DNA from 3 places in the Paenibacillus sp. GYB003 genome. Region 2 is predicted to be linked to each of the others. Evidence: riboswitches for the same ligand, from Rfam matches in the RefSeq annotation. Region 2 holds a riboswitch; each other region holds the start of a gene.

Region 1 (5,065 bases), on a different contig from region 2:
TCCAAACGTATTTCCATGCCGAAGTTCGGATCATTCGCTGCGTATACAGCCCAAACTGCTGCCCGTTGTACGAGGCGACTACCGCGTGCCGCCAATCCGGGACTTCCCCGTCCCCGGTCCATATCGGCGCCAGCGAACGGCCGTGCAGTCGGACCGAATCGGGAGCCGGAACGCCGAGCAGCTCCAGCAGCGTCGGTGCCAGATCGAGAAAATTGTAAACGAACCGGTTACACGTCGATCCGGCTCGGACGCGTCCCGGCCAACGAACGATAAACGGCACGTGTACGACATCGTCGTACAAAATGTAATGCTTATCCATCATCCGGTGGGAGCCGCACATGTCGCCGTGATCGGCCGTGAAAACGACTAACGTGTCGTTAGCGGCGCCGATTTCCTCCAGCTTGCGCAGCACGAGCCCGATCGCCTCGTCGAGCTGGCTGACGATGCCGTAATAGCGGGCGACGACCGGCGCCCAATCTTTCCATTCGTAGTGCTCGACGCCCCAGTTGTACAGCTGCTGTCTCTGTATATACGGCTTCCCGGCAAACGTTTCGCGAAATCCGCTCCATTCGGGAATATCGGCCGGATCGTACATATCGGCGAATCGGCCCGACGGCCGGCACGGCAAGTGCGGCTCCGGAAAATGAAGCGCCATATGCCAGCGCTTGCCGGAGCGATGCAGCTTCTCCATCGTCTCGGAGGCCCGCTCCGCCAGCCAATGCGTGCGCGAATGCTCGACCGGAATCGGATTCGGCTCGCCGAAATATCCGTTCGTGTACGTCGCATCCGGGTACAGCCGTTTCGCGAACCGGCCGTACTCGTCCTCGGCGACGGCTTCGTCATAGCCGAATGCGGTCGGGCCGCAGGTCGGATGGACGCCCCATTTCCCCAAAAACGCGGACGCATACCCGCAGTCTCGCAGCGTTCGCGTCCAGCTGTAATCGCTCGGCTGGAGCGTTGCCACCGGCAAAGCGCCGCTGTAATTCCACAGCGCCCCGAACGTTTCGGCTCTCCGGCCGGCCAACAACGACTGTCTCGCCGGACCGCAAACCGGAATGTGCGAAAAAGCGTTCGCGAAAACGGCTCCTTCGGACGCGAGCCGATCCAAATTCGGCGTCCGGACGGGATACCGCCCGCTCGAGCCGACGCAGTCGTACCGCAGCTGGTCGGCCGTAATCAGCAATAGGTTCGGCGCGGATGTTGCGTTCATCTCTTTTCCTCCCGACATGACATTCTTGCACTTGGAACAGCATCGGACATACATGCGTCAGGCAGCAGGACTAGATCAACATAGCGACTCTATGATATAATCGCTCAAGAGATTTGAGCTTGAACGAATCGAAATGCTGCAAATGCCAGCAGGTGCCCGCCGTCCATCCAGGACGGCCGGGTTAAAAGGGAAGCCGGTGCGAATCCGGCGCGGTCCCGCCACTGTGAATCGGGGAGCCCCTCCATATGCCACTGTTCCGTACGGAACGGGAAGGCGAGGAGCTCGTCACGACCCGAGAGCCAGGAAACCTGCCTGCTGCGCTCCAGCCACGTAGGTCCTTCGCGGAAAAGGATCGGCTAAATCGGGAACTTGGACCGTTTATCGGCATCGCTTTCTGCCGTCCGGCTCGGGCTCCGCCGTGCGTTTCGCGCGCGACGAACGCCCTGCCGCCGGCTGCGACCGCCGGCTCATTCCTTGATTTGCTGCCTCCGTCCTGACAAGGATGGAGGCTTTTTCGTCGTGCGGAGAGGACGAATTTCATCGCTTCAAGCTTTCAGCTCCAATCCGAATCCGAAGGGGAAGAATGACCGACATGAACAAATTGGCTCAACTCACGCTCGTACTACTGCTCAGCCTATCGCTCGCCGCTTGCGGGGGAGCCGGGGGCGACCGAAACGCCGCCGCGGGAGGAACGCCCGCCGGGTCCGACAAACAGACGGAAACCGGCGCAGCCGCCCAATCGACGAAATATCCGCTGACGGTAAAAGATACGACCGGCACCGAAATGACGATTGCGAAGGCGCCGCAGCGCATCGTTTCGACGTCGACCGCCGAGACGGAAATTTTGTTCGCGCTCGGGCTCGGCGATCGCGTCGTGGCCGTCTCCGACTTCGACAATTACCCGGAGGAGGCGAAAAGCAAGCCGAAGGTCGGCGGCGTATCCGCGCCGAACGTCGAAGCGATTTTGGCGGCGAACGCCGACTTGGTGATCACCGGCATTTCGATCAAGGACGACGCGCTTGGCAAGCTCCGCTCCTTGAACCTGCCTCTGTACAAGTTCGAGCCGAAATCGGTCGACGATATTTTGAACACCGTCAAGACGATCGGGCTGCTGACGGACAAGCAGAAGGAAGCCGAAGCGCTCGCCGAAACGATGAAAAAAGAAATCGACCGGGTGAAAGCGGCGGTCGGCGGCCTGAAGCCGGAGCAAAAGAAAAAGGTGTATATCGAATTTTCCCCCGGCTGGACCGTCGGCAAAGGCGAATTCATGGACGAGCTCATTACGCTGGCCGGCGGCGTCAACATCGCTTCCGATACGAAAGGGTTCAACAAAATCAACGAAGAAAAAATGATCCAGGACAATCCGGCCGTCATTTTCTATACGACGGGGGCGAAAGACAAAGCGGGCCAAACGCTCGACCAAATCATTAAACAACGGAACGGCTGGGACAAAATCGAGGCGATCGCCGCGAACCGTCTCATCGCCGTCGACCAAGATACGCTGTCGCGTCCGGGGCCGCGCATTACGCAAGGGCTGCTCAGCATAGCCAAAGGCATTTACCCCGATCTGTTCAAAAATTGACCGGGAAGGAGCGGCATCGCGATGAGAATCGTCTCCCTTTGCCCGAGCAATACGGAGCTGCTCGGCTTCATGGGCTTCGCCCCGAGCCTCGTCGGGGTCGACAATTATTCCGATTGGCCGGCGTCCGTCGCCGGATTGCCGAGGCTCGGCTCGGATATGAAAATCGACATGGACGCCGTCGAGGCGCTTCGTCCTGACCTGGTCGTCGCTTCGCTGACCGTTCCCGGCATGGAAGCGAACATCGCGGGGCTCAACGAGCGCGGCGTTCCGTACATCACGCTCAGCCCGAAAAAGCTCGCCGACATCGCCGCCAATATGACGATCGTGGGCGAGGCGCTCGGCGCGGAATCCGCCGCCGAGCGGGCGCGAAGCCGGTTCGAGGCGATGCTGGAACGTTACGCCGCGCTAAGCCTCGAATGCGCGAGCAAGCCTTCGCTGTACTGGGAATGGTGGCCGAAGCCGGTATTTACGCCGGGCGGCGGCAACTGGCTGACCGAAATCAGCGCGCTTGCCGGAGCCGCGAACGCATTTGCGGACGACGATCGGGCCAGCGTCAAAACCGACTGGGACGAAGTGGTCCGCCGCGATCCCGACTACATGTTGCTCGCTTGGGTCGGCGTACGGGAACGGCTCGTCAAGCCGGAAACGGTGGCGAAGCGGGACGGCGCGGACAAGCTGCGGGCGCTGGCCGGCGGACGCGTGCACGTCATGGAGGAGTCGCTCTATTGCAGACCGTCGCCGCTTCTCGTCGCCGGCTTGCACAAGCTGGGACGTCTTCTTCACCCGGACGTCTACCCCGCCTACGACGAAGACGAAATGAGCCGCTGGCTAAGCGGCAGCTAAGCAGCCAGGCAGCCAGGCACCAGCCAGGCAGCCGGAAGACGAAGGCGATCCGGCGGATCGCCTTCGTTTCGTGCCGGCACGTCCGCGGTCGGGCGGGTCCGCTCGCTCGAACGCGACCCGGGTTCTTCTACGCGCGGGGCTCCCTGCGTTCGAGACTTTGGCGGTACCGGCTCGGCGAACAGCCGACCTGGCGGACGAACAGCCTGTTGAAGAAGGACGGGTCGTCGTAGCCGACGAGCGCCGCGACGGTAATCACCTTCTCGTCCGATTCGGACAAAAGCCGCTTCGCCCGCGCGATGCGAATGTCGTGCAGCACGTCGATCATGCTCCGGCCGAACTCCTGCTTGACCAGGCGGTTCAGCTGGCGGATGCCGACGTTGAACAGCCCGGCGAGCGACTCGAGCGTAATTTTTTTGTCGTAATTTCGTTCCAAATAGCCGTAAATGCGCCTTGCCGTAATCTCCCGCTCCATCCGCCGCGGCGACGATGCCGTGCCGCCGCCCTGCATCAACGCGTAATAGCGCGACAGCAGCACGAGCAGCTCGATCAGCTGCAGCCGAATGATCGTCATATGGCCCGGAGCGCGGCTGCCGATTTCGCGAATCATGCTGTCCAGCAGGCCGAGGACGTGCACCGCGTCCTGGCCGTGCAGCGTCAAATGACGATTGAAGCGGACGTCCGGCTGCATAAACGGATGGACGTAAAAATAGTCCATGGACGCCGAAATTTGCAGTTCTTTCAAAAGCGCGTCGGGAATGAAGGACGGCATGAACAGACAGTTGACGATTTCCATCCGCTCTCCGTCCCTCACCGAGTAGGCGTGCATTTCGCCCGGATTGATGATGTACACGTCTCCGGAGCCGACCTCGTACTCCGTCCCTTCGAAGATGTGCACGCCCGCGCCGTGCACGACGTAGACGAGCTCGACGAACTCGTGTCCGTGCTCGTCGAGCTCGCCTTGTATTTGTCTCGTAATCCAAAACGGAAATTCGTCCTTCATCAGTCCGCTGCTTCGAATCACTCGCTGCATCCGCATCGCTCCCCGCCTGCGCGAATCGGCACCGGGTCGCTCCGGCGTCGGGCGGCCCGGCCTCCCGGCTTGTTCCGGGCAAATCAATGCTTGCCGACCAGCTTGTCGAACCGCTCGCGGCGGGGATCCAGGCGCCATTCGTCCCAGGTCGTTCCCGCCGACGCCAATATTTGCTCGATCCGCCTCCGAAACGGCAGCCCGGCCTCCTCCAGCTGGCGCGTCATCGGATCCCGACGTCCCGCCAGCTTGGCCGCTACCCACTCGTCCAGCAGCCGCTCGAACCGGTTCGCCAGCTCCGGCTGCCGGGCGGCCAGGTTGACCGTCTCGTGCGGATCGGCCAGCAAATCGTACAGCTCCCTCTCCGGCCGGATGAACGGGCCCGAATCGTACGTGCGAATGA
Region 2 (5,065 bases):
GATACGATCGTCTCCTGCTGCGCCCAGCTCGGATGTTTGGCCGGCGATTCGTGGCCGAAGACGATTCGATCGAGCCGCGGCTCCCGGATCGTTTCGCAATCCGGCGGAACGACGATCATTTCGACCCGGTCCAAATGCGCCCTTCCTTGAAAATAGGGCAGAAACGCCTCCAGCACCAGGCGGCTCGGCTGGTTGATCGTCACCATGAACGCCCCCGTCCCGACCGGCTCCCGTCCGAACCGGTCCCCCTTCTCCTCGCAGACGTCCCGCGGCACGATCGACGCCGTCGCGTTGCTGACGAACCGGAGAAACAAATAGTTCGGCGCCCGAAGCCGAATGCGAAGCGTCGTCCGGTTGACGGCGACGATCCGTTCGATATCGCGGAACAAAGGGCTGGGGCCGCGCAAACGCCCGAACGTAAACGCGGCGTCGTCCGCGGTCATTTCCCGCCCGTGATGAAACTGCACCCCTTTGCGCAAATAAAACGTCCACGTCATGTTCGCCTCGTCGGCTTCCCAATGATGGGCGAGGCCGGGGACGAACGTTTCCGCCACGCGGTCGTACCGGACGAGCGTGTCGAACACTTGATTGATAATATGCATATCGAGCGCCGAAAACGTCACGATCGGATCGAGCGAGTAGATCGCCCAATGGACGGGGAAGCGCAAAACTTCCACCGCCTCCCGTTCGGATCCTTCCGCTTTGTAGCCGAAATATTCGGACAGCCAATCGCCGAATCGTTCCTTCGCGGACGTATCGTCCCCGTACCGGCGAATGAGCTCCAGCGCGCCCGGAACGTCGCCGCGCTGCGCCACATGCTTCGCGTTGTCGATCAGCATCCGCGCGCGGTCGACCCGGAACGTCAGCGCCGACCGGTTGCCGCGCCCCCGCCCGGGCGTCCACGAGATCCAGCCGCACTCGCACATTTTGCGAATGACGAGCTTGGCGTTTCGCTCGCTGCAGTACAGCTTGCCTGCGACGTCCCGGAGCGTTACCCCGATCGGCTCGTTGTCGGGCGCTTCGGGGTAGGCGCGGCGCAGCAGCAAATATTGTTGGGAAGCGTAAAGCAACGGCGCTCACCTCGCTGTTTGAATGAAAAAAAGGGGAAATGAAGTACATCGATTATACCCTTTTTTGCCTCTTTTGACGACCGTACAATGGCGGTAAAGGAAGCGTAAGAGGAGTGAGGGTCCTATGCATCATCGCAAACCGGAAATGATCTACGAATTCGAGCGGGAGCGGCTGGCGAACGTCGGTCGGGACGATTGGAACGACGGCCCGGGCGGGGAGACGGAAAGCGCCGCCGCGGGTCGCGGACGGAAGCGGGGCGTCGTCGGAGCGGCGGCCTTGGCTTGCATTTTCGCGGGGACGGTCATGGTCGCCCTGAGCTTGTTCGGCCGGTAGCAGCGGCGGCCGCGTCGAAAGGGGAACCGCGCCGCTGCAATACCTATTGCCAGCGGCCCGGATTTGGCCTATAATCGATCCGTAAGCCAGATGCCCGTCCGCATGGTTTGTACGCCATTTATAATAGGCCAACAGGTGCCCGAACGACGCCGTCGATCGGGTTAAAAGGGAAGTCGGTGCGAATCCGACACGGTCCCGCCACTGTGAAATAGGAGCTTTCTCACGATGCCACTGTCCGCCGAGCGGACGGGAAGGCGAGGAAGCGGCGCCCGCTTGATTGCGGCCGGCGCGCCTATGAGTCAGGAGACCTGCCTGCTTGGTAAGCCCCAAGGAATCCTTCGAGGAAAAGGAGCCGGCTTATTCGGGAACGTTGTCTGCTTCTCGCCGTTCGGCGGTTGCCCGTATTCGCTGTGAACGCCCCTGTCCTTCCGAGGACGGGGGCTTTTTGCTTGCGAAGGCGCGGGAACCGGAACAGGCGTTCAATGGGTTCAGGTACGGGTTCGGTTCGGGTTCAGGTTCAGGGGAGATTCGGGGTACAAGGATCGGGGCAAAAAAAGGAGAGATCGAGATGAAGAAGCTTGGCGTGCTGTCGCTTGCCATCGCGCTCGCGCTGACGGCAGCGGCGTGCGGATCGACCAAAACCGAGGGAGTCAAGGAGCCCGCGCAGGCGTCGCCCGGCGGAACGGCCAAAGCCGGCGGCGGCGCGGAAACGGGGAAGAAAACGGTATATCCGCTTACGGTCAAAGACAGCTCGGGCAAAGAATTTACGTTCGCCAAAGCGCCGGAGCGCATCGTTTCTCTGTCGCCGACGGAGACGGAGGTGCTGTTCGCGCTCGGACTCGGCGACAAAATCGTCGGCGTGTCCAATCTGGACGATTACCCGGAAGAGGCGAAAAGCAAGCCGAAAATGGGCAACCTGCAGGGCAACCCGGAAGCGATCATCGCGGCGAATCCGGACATCGTGTTCGCGGGTCTGTCGCTGAACAAAAATTCGGTGGCGAAGCTGAACGAGCTGAAGCTGAATTTGTTCCAAACGAATCCGAAGACGATCGACGAGGCGATGGAGCGCATTTTGCTGTTCGGCCGCATTACGGACAAGCAGGAGCAAGCCGAGAAAGTCGTCGCGCAAATGCAAAAGGAGAAGCAGCAGGTCGTCGACGCGCTCAAAGGGCTGAAGCCCGAGCAGAAGAAAAAAGTGTACATCGAATTTTCGCCCGGCTGGACCGTCGGCAAAGGCGAATTTTTGGACGATATGATCACGCTTGCCGGCGGGGTGAACGTGGCGTCGGATTTGCAGGGCTGGAAGCAAATCAGCGAAGAAAAAGTGATTCAGCAAAATCCCGACGTCATCTTTTTCGCGAAAGCCGTCCCGGATCTGGAGAAGACGATTCGCGGCCGCAGCGGGTGGGATAAAATCGCCGCGATTCAGGCGAACAAGGTGATCGCGCTCGACGACAATTTGCTGTCGCGGCCCGGCCCGAGAATTACGAAAGCGTTGGCCGATATGGCCAAAGGGCTTTATCCGGATTTGGTGAAGCAATGAAACGAACGTTATTCGGCTGGGGAGTAGCAGGCTTGCTGCTCCTTCTTGTTTCCGTCGTCGTCAGCTTGTCGCTCGGCTCGGCGCACATTCCGATTCCGCAAGTATGGGGCATCCTGGTCAAGCAGCTGCCTTTCGTCGGAGACACGGTGCAGGCGACGTGGCCCGCTTCGTCGGAGCAAATCATTATGAAGGTCCGGCTTCCGCGCATCGTGCTCGGGGTGCTGATCGGCGGGGCGCTATCCGTATCCGGCGCCGGCTTCCAGGGCGTGCTGCGCAATCCGCTGGCCGATCCGTATACGCTCGGCGTCGCCTCGGGGGCGTCGGTCGGCGCGGCGTTCCTGATCATGTTCGGGCTTCACTACGCGATATTCGGCATGTGGTCGATTCCGATCGTCGCGTTCGGCACCGGCATGGCCACGCTGTGGGTCGTATTCCGGCTGGCCGGCGTCCAGGGCAAGTTTCGCACGGAAACGGTCATTTTGTCCGGCGTCGTCGTTTCTTCCTTTTTAAGCGCGATCGTGTCGTTTATGGTCGCTTTGAATTCGGACCGGATCGTCAACGAAATTTTGTTTTGGCTGATGGGCAGCTTGTCGCTGCGGGGCTGGCCGTATACGACGGTCGTTTTGCCGTATCTCGCGGTCGGCGCGGCCATTTTGATCGCGTACGGGCGTCCGTTGAACTTGTTCACGCTCGGCGAACGGCATGCGGCGCATTTGGGGGTGCGGGTCGAGCGGACGAAATGGGTCGTCCTGCTCGTCTCGACGGTGTTGACCGCGGCCGCCGTTTCGGTATGCGGCGTCATCGGTTTCGTCGGGCTCATTACGCCGCATTTGGTCCGGCTCATGGTCGGCCCGGATTACCGGCTGATCATTCCGCTATCGCTGCTGTTCGGGGGCATTTACGTGCTGTGGGCCGATACGCTCGCCCGCATGGTGCTCAGCCCGACGGAAATTCCGCTCGGCGTCGTCACCGCGTTTTTGGGCGCGCCGTTTTTCGCCTATTTGCTGTCCAGGCAAAAGAAAATGCTGAAAGGTTGATCGTATGATCGAAGTAAGCGGATTGTCGAAATCGTTCGACGGCAAAAGCGTGCTTCACGACATTTCGTTTTCCGTGAACGAAGGCGAAACGCTGGGGATTATCGGGCCGAACGGCAGCGGGAAGTCGACGCTGCTGAAGCTCGTCTCCGGCGTGGACCATCCCGACGGGGGCGACGTGCGGCTGAACGGCAAGCCGGTTCGCGCCTATTCGCGCAAAGAGCTGGCCCGCTGGCTGGCCGTGCTGCAGCAGGACGCGCTGCCTCCGGTCGGCTTTACGGTGCGCGAGGTGCTGGAGATGGGCCGGTATCCGTTCCAAAATTGGCTCGGCGACGAACCGGAGGACAGCTCCGGTTTGATCGACGGCATTTTGGAGCAGCTGCGTTTGACGCCGTTCGCGGAAAGGACGCTCGAGCATTTGAGCGGCGGGGAGCGGCAGCGCGTCGCGCTCGGCAAAGTGATGGCGCAGCAGCCCCGGCTGCTGCTGCTCGACGAGCCGACGACGTACCTCGATATCGGCTACCAGATGCAGATGATGGACACCGTCCGCCGCTGGCAGGCGGAGCAGCGGCTGACCGTCGTCGCCGTTTTGCACGATTTGAACTTGGCGGCGCAATATTGCGACCGGCTGCTGCTCGTTCACCGCGGGCGGGTTGCCAAAATCGGCACCCCGTGGGAGGTGCTCGAGCGATCGCTGATCGTGGACGTTTACGAAACGGAGCCGATCGTCGTCGAGCATCCGGTAACCGGAGCTCCGCAGCTGCTGCTGCAGCCGGGAGCGGGCATGCCGCTGCCGGGGAGCGGGGCGGAGCGGACGGAGGCGTCGGCGACGCGGTAGGCGGGAACGGCCGGATCGTGAGCGAAAGAGCGCTATCCGGGCGGATTGCGCGGCCGCTCGCTGGAATAGTGCGCCTAAGCGCACTAATCGTGCGTCGGCGGCGACGTGGAGGGGCGGAAGCGGCGGGATAGTGAGCAAAAGAGCGCTATCCGGTCGGGAATGGGCGGCTGCACGCGGGAATAGTGCGCCTAAGCGCACTATTCGTGCATTGGCGGCGCCGCGGCAAGGCGGAAGCGGCGGGATAGT
Region 3 (5,065 bases), on a different contig from region 2:
TGATGTCGCGGCGAATCGTATCGGCCGCGCCGTAATCGCCGATTTCCGACGTTTCCTGAAGCTGGAAAATTTCCGTGCACAGGTTCGACATTTTGATCGAGCCGATATCTTTCAGCGCATGGACGCGGTTCGCGTTGCTGCGGTTCATGATGTACGGATAGCCGGATTCGAGCTGGATCGTGGCGATTTTGACGAGCATGTCGCGGGCGCTCATGACGATCTTTTTGCGTACGCGGTCGTCGGCCAGCAGCTTGTCGTACATGTCGTCCATGTTCAAATCGTCCATATGGACGCCGTAAGCGCGGTACACGGAATACGGCGCGAAGACGTGCAGCGGTTCGTTCCGTTCGGCCAGCTCGTAAAATTTGCCCGGCACGATCAGGCCGATCGACAGCGTCTTGAGCCGCGTCTTCTCGTCGGCGTTAATTTTTTTGCTGTCGAGAAACTCCATGACGTCCCAGCCGAAAATGTTGTAATAGCCGGCGCCCGAGCCTTTGCGCTGCCCCATCTGGTCGGCGTACGAGAACGCGTCCTCCATCAGCTTCAATACCGGCATGATGCCTTTGGCCGCGCCTTCGACGCCTTTGATCGGCTCGCCGCGCCCGCGCAGCTTGGACAGGTTGACGGCGACGCCGCCGCCGATTTTCGAAAGCTGCATGCACGTGCCGATGCCGTAATTGATCGAATTGAGCGAATCGTCGAGCTCGAGCAGGAAGCACGACACCATCTCGCCTCTGCGGCTTTTGCCGGCGTTCAGAAACGTCGGGGTCGCCGGCTGCAGCCTGCGCTCCATCATCGATTCCGTCAGCGCGCGGGCCGACTCCATATCGCCCCGCGCCAAATGCAGCGCGACGATGGCGACCCGATCCGGAAAATGCTCCAAATACTGCGAACGGTCGTCGCTTTTCAACGCGTAATCCGTATAAAATTTCGACGCGGCCATGTAGGAAGGAAACTCGAAACGATAGCCGTGGGCGATGCCGTATATGTATTCCACTTGTTCCATTGTATAGGTTTCGAGCACGTTTTCGTAAAAATCGTTCTCGATCATGTAGCGGATTTTATGCGCCGTGTCGGGAAAACGGACGCTTTTGCGCTCCACTTCCTCCATGAAGGCGTCTACCGCCTCACGGTCTTTGTCCAGTTGGAAAAATCCTTCTTCGTCGCGCTGCATCAGCATATTGTTCAATTCAATGTGCCGCAACCGCGTTCACCTCCCGTACGAATCGTTCGACGTCGGCCGATGTGCCGGCCAGCTCGAATTTGCCGAGTATCGGCACGTTGTACATCGCCGCGATCCGGTCGGCGCTGCGCGCGAACCCTTCGCCCCAGTTGCGGTTGCCGCTGGCGGACACGCCGACGAGCCTGCGATAGTTGCGCTTCAGAAACGACAGCGTCTTCTCCGGCGCTTGGCCGAAGCCGGTCGTATACGTGACGAGCACGAACGGCTCGTCGACGGTCATCTCGCTCTCGATCGGGACGGCCGGCATGTTCAGCTTGCCGACGAACCGTTTCACATTCCCCGTTTTGGAGTCGTAAACGATCAACATGATGTGCAATATCCCCTTTCCAACTACCCGGGGCCCCCAACACGACGCTTTTCGGCCGCATGAAAAAAGCGCATCGGCGATACGGCCGGATGCGCCGAATGCGTGCAGCCTAAAAAAGCGAAGCTGGCAGCTTAACGACGAAACGGACACCGTGCCTATCGACCGTAGGGCTTGTGTCGATAACGGGCAGGTCTCCTGGCTCGGGAATCGGGCGACTCGCGTCCGCCTTCCCGGCATAAGAGCCAGTGGCCTAATCGGACGAAATCTACTCCCTTACAGTGGCGGGACCGCGCCGGCTTCGCACCGGACTTCCCTATTAAGCTTTATCCGTCCGCTAGACGGAAAAGCACCCGTTACAACAATATGTAGTTTGTATGTAATAATTTATATCAATATGTTGTGCTTGTCAATGCAAGCGGCCCTCTATTTTTATGCGAATAGGGGTAGACATTTCGGGAACGGCCCAACGGCTTGGCGTTTCGGCTCTATGAAAATCGCCGACAGCTTTTTTCATAGAGCGACAAAAAAAGACCTCCCCGCGAAGAGGAGGATCGGCCGGAACCGGCGCCTTCAGATGACATAGTCGAGCACATATTCCTCGACCGGCTTATACGTGTTCGTCTCCGCCAATGGCGGGGCGTACAAATGCAGCGAAACGGCGCGCCGGACGCCCGGGTTGCTCATCCGGTGAATTTGCTTGGCGGGAGCCTCGATGCGCCGGCCTTCCGGCACCCGGCATTGCGCGACGAGGAACGCTTCCCCGCCGCCGCCCGTCCGGTACGTCGCATTGAGCATCGCGCCTTCGAGCAGCAGGGCGCAGCCGACGGAACGGCCGTGATCGTGGACGAACGTTTCGCTCCCGGGCGGAATATGAACGACGATCGCCTCGACGTGATCGGAACGGAACAGCACGTTGCGGCCGTAAGGCAGCCGGTCGGGCTCGGTCACGTACGGGGCGATCAGCTCGGCCGTCGCGCCGATCGCGTCCAGCGCCTCGTGCAGCTCCCGCAGCGACGGCTGCCGCAGCGACGACAGCACGTCGTCAACCCGTTGTTTGAACAGCATGGGACACCCTCCCCGAAGTCAGGGCGTTTACCGCCTTACCCATCTATATGTGCCCATGGCCCGAACGGTTCGGGGCGGCGCGCTTCGGCCGCGCCTATTCTTCTCGATCGGTCCCAATCGGCTTGAATACCGTCGTGCCGACGTTTCCGGCTCCGAGCGCGGGCGGTTCTTCGCCTGTCGCGCCGCGGTAGCAGTGGCGAAGCAGCAGGCGGATCTCGTGCCACTGCACGCTCCGCAGCCAATAAGCCGTCCGTTCGTCCCGCTCCCGCTCCGTCTGCCGTTCCACGGCATCGACGAACAAGTACGGATCCCAGCCGTCGGCTTTCGCAAGCGCCTTCAACAAATCCTTGCCCGGGCCTTCGTCCAACGCCGCCAGCCCCGACGGTCCCGACAACAGCTCGGCGGCCGCCCGGTGCAGCTCCGGAAAGATCGGGTGCCGGCCGACGCGTTTCATCCAATATTTCGAGTTCCAATAGTCGCCTTCCATCCGGTGCATGATGCCGTGCCAATAGCTGCCCGTTTCCGTCTCGACGTTTTGCGAGATATCATGGGAAGCGTCCAGGCTGTCGTTCCACGCATGCAGCCCCGCGATAAAAGACAGCGCGTCGGACTTGCTTCCGACGGCAAGCCGGCCGACCCATTCGTCCGCCTGCGCGGCGATCGCGGCATCCAGCTCCGCGTTCCAGACGGCCGCAGGCTTGAGCGATTGAAGCGGCCTCCGGGCCGCCAACGTTTGCGCCAAGCTCCACATTCGGCGTCCCCCTCCTGTTCGACATTCCATTTGCGTGCGAAAAGGGCGCCCCGCACCGGCGAAGCGCCCCGCGTTTCCTTCCGGAGCGATGTCGTTCGTCTTACAGCGCCCGAACCATGCCTCCGTCGACGAGCACCGCTTGTCCGGTAACGTACGTATTGGCGAACGAGCCGAGATAGACGATCGTTCTGGCGAACTCTTCCGGCGTCCCGTACCGGCCGAGCGGAATTTGCTGCAAATGCTGCATCCGGATTTGCTCCTCCGACGCGCCCCTTTGTTCGGCCGCGCGGCGGTCCAGCTCCACGATGCGGTCCGTCTCGATCCGACCCGGCCCTACCGTATTGACGAGAATCGCGTCTTTGCCGAGCTCGGCGGACAAGCTTTTCGTGAGCGCGTATACGCCGGCCCGAAATACGTTGGACAAAATCAAATCGGGAATCGGCTGCTTGACCGATACCGACGTCAAATTGACGATCCGTCCTCCGCCCTGCTTCCGCATATGCGGCAGCGATTCGCGAACGAGCCGGACGACGCTCATCAAGTTTTGTTGAAACGCCGCCTCCCACGCGTCGTCGTCGAACTGATCGAAGCCTCCTCCGGGAGGACCGCCGGCGTTCGTGACGAGCACGTCCAACCGGCCGGTCCATTCGACCGCCGCCCGGATCAGTCCGGCGATGTCGTCCTTCCGGTTTACGTCGGCGACCGCCGTCAGCGCCTCGCGACCCGTCAGCCGCTCGATTTCCGCTTTCGCCGCGGCCAGATGGTCGCCATTGCGGCTGGCGATGACGACGTTCGCGCCTTCGCGGGCGAACTGGATGGCGCTCGCTTTGCCGAGCCCTTTGCTTCCCGCCGTCACGACGACCGTTTTATTTTGCAGCTGCAAATCCATTTCGCGTTCGCTCCTTTGTCTTCGTGTCGGTTAAAAGATCGCATGTTTCTCTTGCTGCGTCAATTTGCGCGCCGGAATATCGAGCACCAGCCTGCCTCCGGCCAGTCCCCAGATGCGGGACGCGTTCCGTTCGGCCATTTCGAGATTTTGCATCGCCGCGACGACGATCATGTTCTGGTCCTTGCAAAGTGCCCGCAAATCTTGCAGCACCTTCGTCGCCGACTCCGGATCGAGTCCTTTCGTCGGTTCGTCCGCCAAAATGACTTTCGCTCCCTGCGCAAGCGCTCTCGCGATGGCGACGCGCTGCTGCTCGCCCCCGCTCAGCTTGTCGGCCGGCAGCATTTTCGCCTTGTCGAGCAGTCCGACCCGCTCCAAATAATCCATCGCCAAAATATGCTCGCTCGTCGACATCGTTCCGGTCAGCTTGCGCCAAATCGGCACCTGGTAAAAACGGCCGCTGAACACGTTTTTCAGCGCGTTCTTTTTCGGATGCAGCGCGGGCCGCTCCTCGAGAAACGCCCATTCCTTGCGCAGCTTGAGCTTGTCCCCCCACTTTTTGTCGGAAAGCTCCGTGCCGTCGACGATAAGCTGCCCTTCGGTCCACCGCTGCTGCAGCGCGAGACAGCTCAGCAGCGTCGATTTGCCGCTCCCGCTCGCTCCGATCAGCACGACGAATTCGCCCTTGTCGACCTGAAAGCTGACTTTGGACAAAACGGTTTGGCCGTCCGTCAACGTTTTCGTTAAGTTGCGTACGATGATCATTGCAATATCATGGCTCCTTCTGCCCGGCGATGGCCTTCGTTCGGCCGG

The links. A riboswitch is a leader RNA that binds a small molecule or an ion and turns the genes downstream of it on or off. The one in region 2 is predicted to bind cobalamin.
Region 1: it holds a riboswitch for cobalamin, as region 2 does, so the genes downstream of both, PV407_RS11855 (ABC transporter substrate-binding protein) here and PV407_RS06290 (ABC transporter substrate-binding protein) in region 2, are expected to answer to the same signal.
Region 3: it holds a riboswitch for cobalamin, as region 2 does, so the genes downstream of both, nrdI (class Ib ribonucleoside-diphosphate reductase assembly flavoprotein NrdI) here and PV407_RS06290 (ABC transporter substrate-binding protein) in region 2, are expected to answer to the same signal.

The regions. Positions count from the first base shown of each region.
Region 1 is NZ_JARBDC010000033.1:48,401-53,465, reverse strand. Features, by position in the region: gene PV407_RS11860 (sulfatase-like hydrolase/transferase) at 1-1,210, opposite strand, end outside; cobalamin riboswitch at 1,344-1,540, shown strand; gene PV407_RS11855 (ABC transporter substrate-binding protein) at 1,803-2,792, shown strand; gene PV407_RS11850 (helical backbone metal receptor) at 2,814-3,635, shown strand; gene PV407_RS11845 (AraC family transcriptional regulator) at 3,763-4,665, opposite strand; gene PV407_RS11840 (sulfatase family protein) at 4,749-5,065, opposite strand, start outside.
Region 2 is NZ_JARBDC010000009.1:30,178-35,242, forward strand. Features, by position in the region: gene PV407_RS06280 (ABC transporter substrate-binding protein) at 1-1,070, opposite strand, end outside; gene PV407_RS06285 (hypothetical protein) at 1,195-1,404, shown strand; cobalamin riboswitch at 1,521-1,734, shown strand; gene PV407_RS06290 (ABC transporter substrate-binding protein) at 1,973-2,947, shown strand; gene PV407_RS06295 (FecCD family ABC transporter permease) at 2,944-3,984, shown strand; gene PV407_RS06300 (heme ABC transporter ATP-binding protein) at 3,989-4,819, shown strand.
Region 3 is NZ_JARBDC010000001.1:11,468-16,532, forward strand. Features, by position in the region: gene nrdE (class 1b ribonucleoside-diphosphate reductase subunit alpha) at 1-1,204, opposite strand, end outside; gene nrdI (class Ib ribonucleoside-diphosphate reductase assembly flavoprotein NrdI) at 1,191-1,550, opposite strand; cobalamin riboswitch at 1,719-1,918, opposite strand; gene PV407_RS00075 (cysteine dioxygenase) at 2,121-2,615, opposite strand; gene PV407_RS00080 (hypothetical protein) at 2,710-3,366, opposite strand; gene PV407_RS00085 (SDR family oxidoreductase) at 3,467-4,255, opposite strand; gene PV407_RS00090 (phosphonate ABC transporter ATP-binding protein) at 4,286-5,017, opposite strand.